DNA from 3 places in the Kosakonia oryzae genome. Region 2 is predicted to be linked to each of the others. Evidence: predicted binding sites of a transcription regulator. Region 2 holds the regulator's gene; each other region holds the start of a gene.

The links. Region 2 encodes Fur, which represses iron uptake genes when iron is present. Its sites were predicted from a motif close to ATAATAATGAGAACNACTATCAA; they were not measured.
Region 1: the regulator Fur is predicted to act here: its motif matches at 1,885-1,907, upstream of AWR26_RS20085 (TonB-dependent receptor domain-containing protein).
Region 3: the regulator Fur is predicted to act here: its motif matches at 2,322-2,344, upstream of sufA (Fe-S cluster assembly scaffold SufA).

Annotation. Positions count from the first base shown of each region.
Region 1 covers NZ_CP014007.2:4,223,693-4,228,408, forward strand. The annotation lists gene AWR26_RS20085 (TonB-dependent receptor domain-containing protein) at 1-1,767, opposite strand, end outside; gene AWR26_RS20090 (SelT/SelW/SelH family protein) at 1,995-2,279, shown strand; gene AWR26_RS20095 (hypothetical protein) at 2,698-2,904, opposite strand; gene crcB (fluoride efflux transporter CrcB) at 3,276-3,653, opposite strand; fluoride riboswitch at 3,732-3,801, opposite strand; gene AWR26_RS20105 (hypothetical protein) at 3,832-3,999, opposite strand; gene zinT (metal-binding protein ZinT) at 4,222-4,716, shown strand, end outside.
Region 2 covers NZ_CP014007.2:3,778,403-3,783,118, forward strand. The annotation lists gene ybfF (esterase) at 1-597, shown strand, start outside; gene ybfE (LexA regulated protein) at 728-1,012, shown strand; gene fldA (flavodoxin FldA) at 1,176-1,706, shown strand; gene fur (ferric iron uptake transcriptional regulator) at 1,996-2,442, shown strand; gene AWR26_RS17960 (beta-N-acetylhexosaminidase) at 2,549-4,716, opposite strand, start outside.
Region 3 covers NZ_CP014007.2:3,038,480-3,043,195, reverse strand. The annotation lists gene AWR26_RS14465 (EAL domain-containing protein) at 1-244, opposite strand, end outside; gene AWR26_RS14460 (alpha/beta fold hydrolase) at 1,040-1,825, opposite strand; gene sufA (Fe-S cluster assembly scaffold SufA) at 2,385-2,741, shown strand; gene sufB (Fe-S cluster assembly protein SufB) at 2,750-4,234, shown strand; gene sufC (Fe-S cluster assembly ATPase SufC) at 4,252-4,716, shown strand, end outside.

The sequences.
Region 1 (4,716 bases), 450 kb from region 2:
GTTATTGGCACGCGTATAACGGGTATACGCGATAAAGTTTTTATAGCTGTTGTAGAACAGCGCGGTATGCAACGTAACGCCTTCGGTGACCTCCCCTTTCATACCCCATTCGAGGTTATTACTGGTTTCGGTTTTCAGATCGGTATTGCCGATCAGCGCATACTGCTGGCGACCCGCATAGCTGGAACCCAGGTTCCAGGAGCCGTAAAGCTGGCTGGCATTCGGGAACTCTGCACCGCGCTTGTATTGCAGGTAGGTCATCAGGCGCGGCGTGATGTCGTACTGGAAGGTTAACGACGGCAACAGTTGGGTGTCGGAATTTTTCCCGTACAGAGTAGAAACTTCGGACTCATCCAGCGCGGTGCTGTTGGTGGTCAGGCTGGAGAGGTTCTCCGGCTTGATGGATTGATGAACGACGCGCGCGCCAGGAATAATGGCGAAATGGTGGCCATCTGCATCGAAGTTAATTTGATCCTGCACGAATGCGCCCAGCGTGTAACTTTTGCTGTCCGCTTCCGGCTGCATGATTTCGCTGTAGATACTCGGCACCGGCGACTGGTTAAACGGACGTTTGGTTTTGGTGGTGCTGGCATTAAAACCGGCGCTCAGATCGTGGCGGCCAAGGGTTTTCGCCAGCGCATTCTGTATGCCCCAGGTATCGGTATCGTAATTGGAGTACACCGTTTCCATGGTGGCGGTGGTGCTGTCCGGCATGTAAGTGCGGTCATGCGCTTCGGTGTGCTGGTAATAAACTTTGCTGGACATGCTGTCCAGCCAGTCGTTCATTGGCGTCCAGTCATCTTTCAGGCTGACGCCCCAGCGGCGGGTCTGGCTGGTTTGCTGCGCATCGCCGAGGATGGTGCTGCCGCTGCTGTTCCATGAGTCGTAATGGGTGTGATTGGTTTTGTGGTAGTAATCCAGCGTGCCGGTCAGTTTATGCTCATCGTTGGGCTGCCAGATACCGGAGGCCATCATCGCATCGGAGTGCCAGTTCGCCGGGTACGCATCGATGGAGCCACTGTTGTTGCGGGTTTGCTGACCATCGCGGCGGCTATAAACAAAGATACCGCGCAGGGTTTCATCCCCTGCCGCGCCGGTCACGCCGTTGTGCCAGCTACGGTCGGCAGAATCATAATCGCTCTGGTAGCCAAAGTAGCTATTTTTGCCCGGGCGCAGATAGTCGTCCGGTGATTTCGGGCGGAAGGAGACGTTGCCGCCAATCGAGGTGTTCGCTTGATCGGTAGGCGTCGCGCCGGACTGAATATCCACATTGCCGTACATGTACGGATCGATATAGTCACGGCCAATGCCGAAGGTGTTCAGGCCCGCGCGGCTGACGTAGCTGCGGCCGGTTGCATCCGGCTGCGGAATGCCATCAACATCGATTCCCACGCGGTTACTTTCCAGGCCGCGAATGTTGTAACCGGTGTAGCCGCCACGGTCAAAACCGCTTTTGCCGTTACCAGAACCGCCGCTTGCGCCGGTCGCGCTGATCAGCGGTTCGTAACGCATGATTGAGCCGAAATCATTCGCGCCTTTGTTCTGTAAATCCTGTGCGCTAACGGAATGGCTGCTTCCCGCTTTCAGCACCGGTGCGGGCGCCGTAACGACCAACTGTTCGGCCGTATCCTGTTTCGCATTCGTTGCGGTAGTCGTCGAGGTATCGGTATCCGCTGCCAGCGCGGTGTTCTGATACAGGGCTGCGAGTAATGAAGTCACCAGCACGCGCTTCCTGAAGCGACGCGGAGAAAGTTGCGATTTACACATAATGTTTTGTAAGCCTTAGCATTTATTAGTATCAGGCTCACGTCTTACTTCCAGTCGTTCCACGAAACGAGAATAGGTCAGGACAAAAAGCAGGTTATCGTTATGTTATGAGCTTAGATATTAATGATAATGATTATCACTTGCAATGAGTTCATAAACTTCTCACCTTTGTGTCCGCACTTTGCATACACTTTGCTGTCTGATTCGCCTTTTGGAGGGACGAGAAAATGAACAAACCGGCGATTACGTTACATTATTGCTCGCAGTGTAACTGGATGCTGCGCGCCAGCTGGATGGCGCAAGAACTGCTGCATACGTTCAATACCGATCTTGGCTCGGTGCGCCTGATCCCCGGCACCGGCGGCATTTTTGTGATTGATATCGATGGCACAGTCATCTGGGATCGCAAGCAGGAAGGCGGTTTTCCCGATGCTGCAGAGTTAAAACGCCGCGTGCGCGACTACTGCTTCCCGGAAAAACCGCTTGGGCACGTAGAGAAAAAAAGCGATTAAGCGCGTACGGAAGGTAGCAGGCTGCGTAGGCAGCAATTGATGCGCATCGCGGTTAGCAGGTAAAAAAAAGCCGTCCACAAGGACGGCTGCAAGTGCGACACCAGGGTTTCAAACGTCGGAATGGATGAAATATGATCAGATTATCAATAACTTCAATGTACTAATGATGAAAATATTCATTCACAAAGATCTTTTATTTTCATTACAACTCCCTGTTTTATAGGGGTACTCTGATCATAGTTTTACAATTTGTTAGCACGCTCATTGTTAGTAACGAAGATGCATTTGCATGCCTTCAGACACAGAGCGGATTTCCTGGGTCTGAGGGTTTTTTTTCGGATTTTTCATCCAATATGGGCAGTACAATGAGAGCTCTCTACGCTGCCAATAAATTTATTTTTACACGCAGCAATGGAAATTATTGCTTGCTATTTTCGGCAGGTGGTTTGCGGTTCGCCAGAATTGAAATAAAATATTTCTGATATGCTGAAAACTCAAAATTAATCATGTCAGTTGCATCAAAATTAATAATTTTCACATACGTATAGCGCTCAATCATTTCAGGGCCTGAAGTCTCACCTCTGAAAAAATCGTGCATTCCATAACTCTCTTGTTCTTTGCCCATCAACCACTCCGGACTCACATGTAAATGGCGAAAAACCTGGTCTGCGAACCATTCTGGCTTACCGTTTCCTGGTACGCAAAATAAAACAAAAAAGCACAAATCTAATATTTCCCGCTATCAGATTTTTCCATCAACTGATATTACCAAAGCGCTTGTTCTTATTAATTATTACGGGCTATAGGGTGTGTATCCGTTGCGTTAACGTTCCTAATTCTGCTTATTTAGTATCATTAGTCAATACTCACTCATGATGCTATTTAAAAATTCAGAAAAAACATCTTCACAAGATTAAAATAAAAGCGTTGCCAATAGTCCTGTAATTTTTATGGTTAAAGAGCGGGGGAAGATATTTCCTCCCCCTGCGCACAGGCTCAATACAGAGCGTTAATCAGCGTAAAACCCAGCGCCGTCATCAACAACGATCCCAGCACGTGCACCAGCACGGAGGTCATTGCCCACAGATAATTTCCCGTTTGCAACTGCGCAAAAATCTCCAGCGAAAAGGTTGAAAATGTTGTCATGCCGCCGCACAGACCGGTGGTGATCAGCAATCGCCAGGTGGGATCGAGATGCGGCTGACGCGTAAAGAACGCCAGCGCGCCGCCAATGATCATGCCACCCAGCAAGTTAACCAGCAGCGTACCCGGCGGCAGATTGGGAAAAAGCGCATTTAAACGCACAGAGAGCAGCCAGCGGATAACACAGCCTGCGGAACCACCCACAATGACGGCAAATAAAGACTTCAGCATGTTTTACCTCATCAATACATCATGTTGAGGCATGCGGGAGGGACAAAAGAAAAACGCCCGACATGCCTCCATTTAAGAGTCATATCAGGCGTCATCAGCTTCTCCAGGAAGCGGTTGGGTAAGGTGGAACGCCATCACCTTCTGGCGCATTGTTAATGATTTTGCCCATGGAGGCAAGTTACAGTAAGCCTAAGTGCTCAACCAGAATTGAACTGCCAATCCCCATCAGCCCCACGCCGCCGGGCACTTCCGCCCATCGTTGTAACACCGTGCTCTTGCCAATGGCAGCGGCGACGGACTCCATCGACATACCAAAGGCCAGAATCGTCATTGCATAGAAACTCATTGCTCACCCTTTAAAACCGCTTCAACAGAGAGGAAAACACGGCGCTGCGCAAAGAGTGGCAATAGTGCCATAGCAACGGCGAAAATAAAAAATCACTTATTTATTAAATATATACAAATGACGCCATGTTTTATAACCGAAGCGAAGTTGCATGCATTGATGATTTCCAATATTGTTATATTATAACATTTCATTACATAATAAATCATCAGGGAGCGCAGTATGATCATGAAGAAATCCGCCTTTGTTCTGGGTATGGGCGTATTACTGAGTAGCACACAGAGCATGGCGCACGATCATCACCACGGAAAACCGCTGACAGAGGTGGAACGCAAAGCCAGCGAAGGCATTATTGACGATAAAGATGTCAAGGATCGCTCACTGTCGGACTGGGACGGGATCTGGCAATCGCTGAACCCCTATCTGCTGAACGGCGATCTCGATCCGGTGCTGGAGAAAAAAGCGCAGCACGGCGACAAAACGTTGGAGGAGTACCGCGCTTACTACAAAAAAGGCTATGCGACCAACATCGACACCATCGGCATTGAAAACAATGTGATTGAGTTTCACACCGGCAAAACGGTCACCCACTGCCGCTATGACTATGCCGGTTATAAAATTCTGACCTACACCTCCGGCAAGAAAGGTGTGCGCTATCTGTTTGAATGTAAAGACGCGCAGTCGAAAGCACCGAAATTTGTGCAGTTCAGCGACCAC
Region 2 (4,716 bases):
GACGAAATGAACTATCCGGCAATGGCGCAAGATCTGCTGGATACGCTGGATGACCATCACATCGACAAAGCTCTCTTTATTGGTCACTCAATGGGCGGCAAAGCCGTGATGGCGCTATCGGCGCTGGCGCCGGAGCGCGTAGAAAAGCTGGTGGCGATTGATATTGCACCGGTCGATTACCACGTTCGCCGCCATGACGAGATATTTGCCGCGATCAATGCGGTCACTGACGCGCGGGTCACTACGCGCCAGCAAGCGGCTTCGCTAATGCGCGAGCATATAAAAGAAGAAGGCGTAATCCAGTTTCTGCTGAAATCGTTTGTTGAGGGGGCGTGGCGTTTCAATGTGCCGGTGTTGTGGGAGCAATATCCGCATATTGTCGGCTGGGAAACCATTCCCGCATGGCCTTATCCGGCACTGTTTGTCTGCGGCGGCAACTCCCCTTACGTTACAGAGCAGTACCGGAGCGCTTTGCTTGAACAGTTCCCGCAGGCGCGCGCGCATGTGATTGCTGGCGCCGGCCACTGGGTGCATGCGGAAAAACCTGAAGCGGTGATGCGGGCAATTAATCGTTATCTCGCTGAAAAGTCAAACTGATTAAAAAGGCGGCGACCGGTCGCCAGAACGCGTCCGCCCGTTGGCGCGCCCGTTATGCTGATGTATGATGGCGCGCTATTCAGCCCGGGCGGCAGCCCGATTGCTTGTCTTTCCCGTAGTATGCTTAAACATGGCTAAAGAACAAACGGACCGTACAACCCTGGATCTGTTCGCGAATGAGCGTCGCCCGGGACGGCCGAAGACGAATCCGCTCTCGCGTGATGAACAGTTACGCATCAACAAACGCAATCAGCTAAAACGCGATAAAGTTCGTGGGCTTAAACGCGTCGAGTTAAAACTGAACGTGGAAGCCGTTGATGCGTTAAACGAACTTGCCGATGCGCGTGACATGAGCCGCAGCGAACTTATCGAAGAGATGCTGCTGGCACAGTTGAGCGCATTGCGCGGAAAGTAATTACTCCGAATCACCTCTCTTATTTTTACGTTTTCATGTGTCATACAGTGCACTCCGCGGCGATAGCTGTTTTCGCGCGCTTCTCTGTTCTGCTATGATTGCCCTTATCTGTGGGCAGAGCGCCACCATCATATTCATTAGGTTTCAAGAGGTTATTTTACTCATGGCAATTACAGGTATTTTCTTCGGCAGCGACACCGGCAACACCGAAAATATTGCGAAAATGATTCAGAGTCAGCTTGGTAAGGACGTTGCCGACGTACATGACATTGCCAAGAGCAGCAAGGAAGATATCGAAGGATATGACATTCTGTTGCTCGGCATTCCGACCTGGTATTATGGCGAAGCGCAGTGCGACTGGGATGATTTCTTCCCGACGCTGGAAGAGATTGATTTTAATGGTAAGTTAGTTGCGCTGTTTGGCTGCGGCGATCAAGAAGACTATGCAGAGTATTTCTGCGATGCGCTGGGTACGATCCGCGATATTATTGAGCCGCGCGGCGCGACCATCGTGGGCCACTGGCCAACTGCAGGCTACCATTTCGAAGCCTCTAAAGGGCTGGTGGATGATGACCATTTCGTTGGTCTGGCGATTGACGAAGATCGTCAGCCAGAAATGACCGCAGAACGTGTACAAAAATGGGTTAAGCAAGTTCGCGAAGAGCTGCACCTTGATGACATCATCAATGCCTGATTTTACGGCGTAATCTGTGGGTTACGTAGTATTAATAGGTAAAAGCAATGGAAATAATTGCTACAAATTTTTAACTTTTTTCTCCATCGCTGTACAATAAGCCCTGCTAAAGTGGTGTCATGAAGCACAGGAGTTGCTGGTGACACCACGTTTTAAAAGCTTACTTTACTTGAGGACTTGCAGTTTTCATTTAGCCATGGCAGTTCTATAATGAGACGCATTATCCCAGGTGCATTCCTTCTAACTTCCATTGAGGAAGTGAATCGTATAGCAACAGGACAGATTCCGCATGACTGACAACAATACCGCATTAAAGAAGGCTGGCCTGAAAGTCACGCTTCCTCGGTTAAAAATCCTGGAAGTGCTTCAGGAACCGGATAACCATCATGTCAGTGCGGAAGATTTATATAAACGACTGATCGACATGGGCGAAGAGATCGGGCTGGCAACAGTATATCGTGTACTGAACCAGTTTGACGACGCCGGCATTGTGACCCGTCATAATTTCGAAGGCGGGAAATCCGTTTTTGAACTGACTCAGCAACATCACCACGATCATCTGATTTGCCTCGACTGCGGCAAAGTGATCGAATTCAGTGATGATTCCATCGAAGCGCGCCAGCGTGAAATCGCCGCGAAACATGGCATTCGTCTGACGAACCATAGTCTTTACCTGTATGGCCACTGCGCCGAGGGTGACTGCCGCGAAGATGAACACGCGCACGACGCGAAATAACCCCTTTTCATACTCAAGCCAACCTTAAGGTTGGCTTTTTTTTTGCCCTGCAGAAACAAAAATGCCCGACAGGTTTTCGCCGCCGGGCAGATTACTTCAACAATAATTACGCTTTCACACTATCCACACGGCTGAAACGTTTGCCGTCCGGGCTGGCGGTACGGATCTGCACTTCCCCGCTTACCTGCGGACGCGCTTTATCATCATAACGCAGCCAGTTTTTACCGCCGTCCGTAGAATATTCCACGACCATTCCCGGGAAGCTGGTATTGGCTTCCAGCTTGCCGCCAACCACGCGCGCGCCCGGTACAGGCAGGCGATAGTTGATACCGGCTTTGTCCAGTTTTGCCAGTTCACGATGACCTAACAGATTTGCAAAGCGGGTCCAGTCTTTATCCAGCGCTTTTACATCGACCAGATGAGTTTCACCGCCTTTGTACTCGCGACCGGCCTGATAATCCTGTTCCCAACCGGCGCGGTGCCAGGCACGTTCTGCGACCGCAATCATGCGTGGATAAATCATGTACTCCATCTGGTTGTCGGTACGTACCACTTCACTCCACAGCTGAGCAGAAAGACCATAGGCTCCAGGCCATGGTTTATCTGATTTCGCGTTGAATGGATTGCCATCACGATCCAGTGAGGTTTCAGCATTTTGCGGCATGTTGTCTGGCGCAAAGCTGAAGATCTTGCGCTCATTGCTAAAGCGCGTGCCCCAGTAGTAGCCGCTTTCCGCCGGGTGGACTTCGTTCGGGAAGTCGAGGTAAACATAGTCCGGGTTCGAGACAATGACGCGGAACCCTTTGTTCGCCCAGTCATTTACCGAATCGAAACCGCCCCAGTAGAGCGTATCCCAGAAGTTAACATTGACGTGATCGGTGGCAAACTCGGCGGCATTTTTGGCATCTTTCAGGCCATCCTGCCATGCCTGCATGGTGCCGATACCGTGCGCTTTCACCAGCTTGCTAACCTCAATACCAAAGTAGCTGGAAAGATGCTCAACATCTGCAACCTTACCCTCTTTGACCATGGTCTGGCAGACCTGAGACTTCGCCCACGGTTTGTCCTGGTTGCTCTGATCGATGATGCCTTTGCCCGCTTCCGGTTTTTTCTGGTCGGTATAACCCGCTCCCAGATAGATGTTTTTCGCTTCGTCACCGCCAAAATGCCAGGTGTTCAGCGGTACGCCCGCTTCTTTGTGCATTTGCTGGATTTCGCCAATCACCTTATCGACGAAATTGCGCGACGAATCGAGGCAAGGGTTCAGATAGCCAGTACGGTTATAGAACTGTACCCCGGTGGTATTAGAGGTGTCCGTCGGATCAAGCAAACGGTACTGATTCGCCTCTTTCTCTTTACCCTCTTTCATCAGGCGGTCATAGCGTGCTTCCATTGAGATCACGGCTGCACGGGCGTGCGCCGGCATATCAATTTCCGGGATCACTTCAATCTGTCGCGCTTTCGCGTACTTCAGTATGTCGATGTAATCGGTACGGCTGAAGTGGCCGCTGCCATTGTTGTTGCTGTCCGGGCCGGAACCCAGTTGCGGCAGCAGGCAGGTTTTCTCGCTCAGATCGTGGCAACGTTTACTGCCGATGTCGGTCAGCTCAGGCAGACCGGGGATCTCAATACGCCAGCCTTCATCATCAGTAAGGTGAAAGTGGAATTTGTTCAGCTTATAAGCTGACATCTGATCCAGCAGGCGCAGTACGGCATCTTTGCTGTGGAAGTTACGTCCCACATCAAGCTGAATACCGCGATAATCAAAGCGCGGTGCGTCTTTTGCTTCAAGCCGTGCAATTTTCTGCTCGCCGCTGGAAGGGATCAGCGACAGCAAAGATTGCAGGCCGTAGAACACGCCAGCCTGATCAAAGCCAGTGATTACCGCCTCATTTGCCCCAATATGCAACTGATAGGCACCCGATATGGCTTCATCACCCGCAAAAGCCTTCACTGCGATCTCTGTACGGATGGGATAACTGCCCTCTTTGACGCCCAGCAGCGCGAAGCGCGACTTCACGGCTTCCTGCGCATCCGCACCCAGCGCAGAGAGATCGAGCTTCACGCCTTTGCTCAGATCCACATCCTGACCGGAGATTTTTACCTCCTGCGGCGTGGGGACAATTTGGCCGCGCAACGTGGAGAGGTTCAGCGCTTTTACGTCGCTATTTTTCTCAAAGCGTGCTTCAGCGGTCATCAGGATGTTTTTATCATCCGGCGTACGTTTCCACTGGCCGTCGAGCGGCGTAACAAACTGGAACAGATCTTCGGTAT
Region 3 (4,716 bases), 740 kb from region 2:
TGCCTTCTTTCATTTTCAGCAGTTCACAGACGGTCTCAAACAAAAAATCGCTAATGGCTTGAATGGTTTCTCTCGCAAGAATATCGAAGGATTGTTCTACTGGAAGCCAACGATCGCTGGCATTATAAATTTTGGCAAGAACTTCGTAGCGGAAAATAGTTTTCCCGGAAAGGTGCATGACGGGTTTGAACTCTGCGGTAACGCTAAGTTTTTTGTCCGCAATTTCCAATGTTTTTATATTCATTATCCCTTATTCAGCTCCCCACTCACAAGAACAGGTCTAACCACTATATAATTTTTCAATTTTACACAACTAATCATAAACTTTGAAAATTGTTTTGAATGATCGATCCTCTCTTTTCGATAGTCTGTATCTATTGCTATTATTAAAATGATCGCTTAAATCTATAAATAAAGATGGCCTTTTGTTTTAGGTATTTTTATTGTGTCAGGCTTATCAGCTAATTATTTGCGTTTTGTATTATTTATCTCCTTGTTTTTCTCCAGGAAAGTGGACTCAACGCAAATTAATACGCTCTTATCGCCTGCGGCAGGATTTGCCAAAAGCGTAAACTTTAATGCACATCACCTCTTTTGATCCTGATGCTGATCTGCTACTGCTTCACCCGGCACGATCCGTTGTTCATTTTTTTTGACCGTTTTTCTGTCATAGATGATGTCTTTAAACATGTATTTTTAATATTTTTATTGGCGCAGAAAGCGGAGCGAAAAAATAAAAGAACCTTTTATGGCATATCATTCTCGCTTTCGCCTGCCTATGAGCGGCAAAGCGTTAAATATGCTCAGAAAGCGTAAATAAACCTTTTCAAATTTGCGATTAATGAATTTCGCCTGCAAAGAACAAGTGCAGTAGAGCCTGGAAATAACAAAATCTCGTCGCGGTATTTTTATACGCTATTGCCGTACGTCCAAAAAACGTGCGTGAGCCGTGGGCGTCACAAAAGGGAATTGAACTCTGGCGGTGAGACTGTGCGATCTCCACTCGCCGTCGGTGGGGAGTGGAGTATCACCCGGAGGGTTATAAATGTCTGGAGAGGAAATCCTCAATCAAACGCAGTACCTCCCCGGGGTTTTCGCGGTTGCTGATATGCGCAGCATTCGGGATCAGCGTAAAATCGCAGCCCAGCTTTTCTGCCATCAGGCGACCTTCGACCGGCGGCCTCGGCAGATCCAGTTCACCAGTGGCAACCTGTGTCGGACAGCGAATGGAATCCAGCACGGAAAGCCTGTCCGGGCGACCAAAAATCTGTTTGCCGAGCGGGACGATACTGCCGCGCAGCTGTTCTGCGGTGAGTGAAGAGAGATACGCGGTGAGCTGCTGAACATCCGCCGGTGCGGCATGCTGTGAATAAAATTGCCCGACGATGTAATCCAGCATGGCAGGCGGAATGACGCCAGCGGTGTCAATGGCGTTGAGCATGCCGAAGTAGCGCTCGCGCGCTTCACTGGTTTCATCACCGATAAAGGTATCAAACAGCATTAACGCTTTTACCCGCTGTGGCACTGCGGCAGCCAGTTCGGCTGACCACATGCCGCCAACGGACAACCCCACCACCGCGAACTCCTCAATCTGCAACGCATCCATCAGCGCCAGATGATCGGCGGCCAGATCCACCAGCGACGTTGTTGATGCGGGCAGGGCGGGCGATTCTCCGTGGCCCCACAAATCCGGCGCGATCACGCGGAATTGTTTAGCCAGAGCTTCAATCTGCGGTGACCACATCGATTTATCGAACAGATAACTGTGGCCGAGTAAAACGGGAAATCCTGAACCGGTATCCAGATATGACATCGTAGCTTTCATTAACTCTCTCCATGTTTGCAGGGCGCAGCCCGGATTTAAACCAGGCGCTATCTTACAGGAGATATTTTCGCCGTGTCGGCTGAGAAAATCCTAATTACAGAGAAACGTCTTAAGCCGGGACGAAGACGTTGTGATAAATGGCGTCCTCTTTTCCATAGCGATTTCTGTTTATACCACCCTGGTTTTTATGGCGATTGATGAAGATGAAGCGGGCGGAAGCGCAGCGTGTGTGCTTGTTTTCTGCTGCTGGTAACTTTTTGATAACCCACTCCGTTTTTAAGGCGACTTTTTTTCGATCCTATCTCAAAAATAGGTATTGCCTATACATCTTATCTTTTTCACCGGACTGCCCGTGTCTGGCTGTCTAAAGTCATTATTTATCAATTTATTAAACAATTTTTCACTTATCTGTAATGCCTTTCAGCAACGTCTATGCTTATAGCAGCAGCCAAAAAAGGGGCTAGCGGGGGAATAACCCTGCGGGAAAGAGGTTGAAGTGAGAATTATTATCACTAACATAGCACTATGCCCTTCGAATCTGGTGATGTGAGGTAACGCGATGGAATCATTTAATCCGGAAGATTTTGCGTGGCGCGGGCTGACCATGACGCCTGCCGCTGCTGAACATATTCGTACGCTGGCCAGCAAACAGGCTGGCGTGCTGGGCGTGCGGCTCGGCATTAAGCAGACCGGCTGCGCGGGCTTTGGTTATGTGCTGGATACCGTGACGGAACCGAATGCCGACGATTTGCTGTATGAATTCGCAGGCGCGCGCCTTTACGTTCCGCTTCAGGCGATGCCCTTTATTGATGGCACGGAAGTGGATTACGTGCGTGAAGGGTTAAATCAGATCTTCAAATTTCATAACCCGAAAGCCCAGCATGAATGCGGCTGTGGCGAAAGCTTTGGGGTATAGGCGGTACTATGTCTCGTAATACTGAAGCAACTGACGATGTCAAAATCTGGACCGGTAACCTCAATTATAAAGAGGGGTTCTTCACGCAATTAACCACCGATGAGCTGGCGAAAGGCATCAATGAAGATGTTGTGCGGGCGATCTCGGCGAAACGTAACGAGCCGGAGTGGATGCTGGAGTTCCGTCTGAGTGCCTTTCGTGCCTGGCTTGAAATGGAAGAGCCGCACTGGCTGAAAGCGCACTACGACAAGCTGAACTATCAGGACTACAGCTACTATTCGGCACCGTCCTGCGGTAATTGCGATGACACCTGCGCCTCGCAGCCGGGGGCTGTGCAACAGACGGGCGCGAATGCGTATCTGACCGATGAAGTGGAAGCCGCGTTTAACCAACTGGGCGTACCGGTGCGTGAAGGCAAAGAAGTGGCGGTGGACGCCATTTTTGACTCGGTTTCCGTTGCCACCACTTACCGCGAGAAACTGTCGGAGCAGGGCATTATTTTCTGCTCGTTCGGTGAGGCAATCCACGATCATCCGGAACTGGTGAAAAAATACCTCGGCACGGTTGTGCCGTCGAACGACAACTTTTTTGCCGCGCTGAATGCTGCTGTCGCCTCCGATGGCACGTTCATTTATATCCCGAAAGGCGTGCGTTGCCCGATGGAGCTGTCCACCTATTTCCGTATCAATGCGGAGAAAACCGGCCAGTTCGAACGTACTATTCTGGTGGCCGATGAAGGCAGTTACGTCAGCTATATCGAAGGTTGCTCCGCGCCGGTTCGCGATAGCTACCAGCTTCACGCGGCAGTGGTGGAAGTGATCATCCACAAAGATGCCGAAGTGAAATACTCCACTGTGCAGAACTGGTTCCCCGGCGACAACAACACTGGCGGCATTCTTAACTTCGTCACCAAGCGTGCGCTGTGCGAAGGCGAAAATAGCAAAATGTCATGGACGCAATCAGAAACCGGTTCGGCCATTACGTGGAAATATCCGAGCTGCATTCTGCGCGGCGACAACTCGATCGGCGAGTTCTTCTCCGTGGCGCTGACCAGCGGACATCAGCAGGCCGACACCGGCACCAAGATGATCCACATCGGCAAGAACACCAAATCGACCATTATTTCGAAAGGGATCTCGGCCGGGCATAGCCAGAACAGCTATCGCGGGCTGGTGAAAATCATGCCGACGGCGACGAATGCCCGCAACTTTACCCAGTGTGATTCGATGCTGATCGGCCCGGACTGTGGTGCGCATACCTTCCCGTATGTTGAATGCCGTAATAACAGCGCCCAGCTTGAACACGAAGCCACAACCTCGCGCATTGGTGAAGATCAACTGTTCTATTGCCTGCAACGCGGTATCAGCGAGGATGATGCTATCTCAATGATTGTTAACGGTTTCTGTAAAGACGTCTTCTCCGAGTTGCCGCTGGAATTTGCCGTTGAAGCGCAAAAACTGCTGGCTATCAGCCTTGAACACAGCGTCGGTTAAGAGTTAAAGGATAATAAATGTTAAGTATCAAAGATTTGCAGGTAAGCGTTGAAGACAAAGCAATCCTGCGTGGTTTGAGTCTGGACGTTCGTCCTGGCGAAGTGCATGCCATCATGGGGCCGAACGGTTCCGGGAAAAGTACGCTCTCTGCAACTCTCGCCGGGCGTGAAGATTATGAAGTCGTCGGCGGCAGCGTGGAGTTTAAAGGCAAAGATTTACTGGAGCTGTCACCGGAAGATCGCGCCGGGGAAGGCGTCTTTATGGCCTTCCAGTATCCGGTAGAAATTCCCGGTGTCAGCAACCAGTTCTTTTTACAGACGGCGCTGAATGCGGTGCGGAAATATCGCGGCAAAGAGGAGCTTGATCGCTTCGATTTCCAGGATCTGATGGAAGATAAAATCAAGCTGCTGAAGATGCCGGAAGATCTGTTGACCCGTTCGGTGAATGTCGGTTTTTCTGGCGGTGAGAAGAAGCGTAACGAC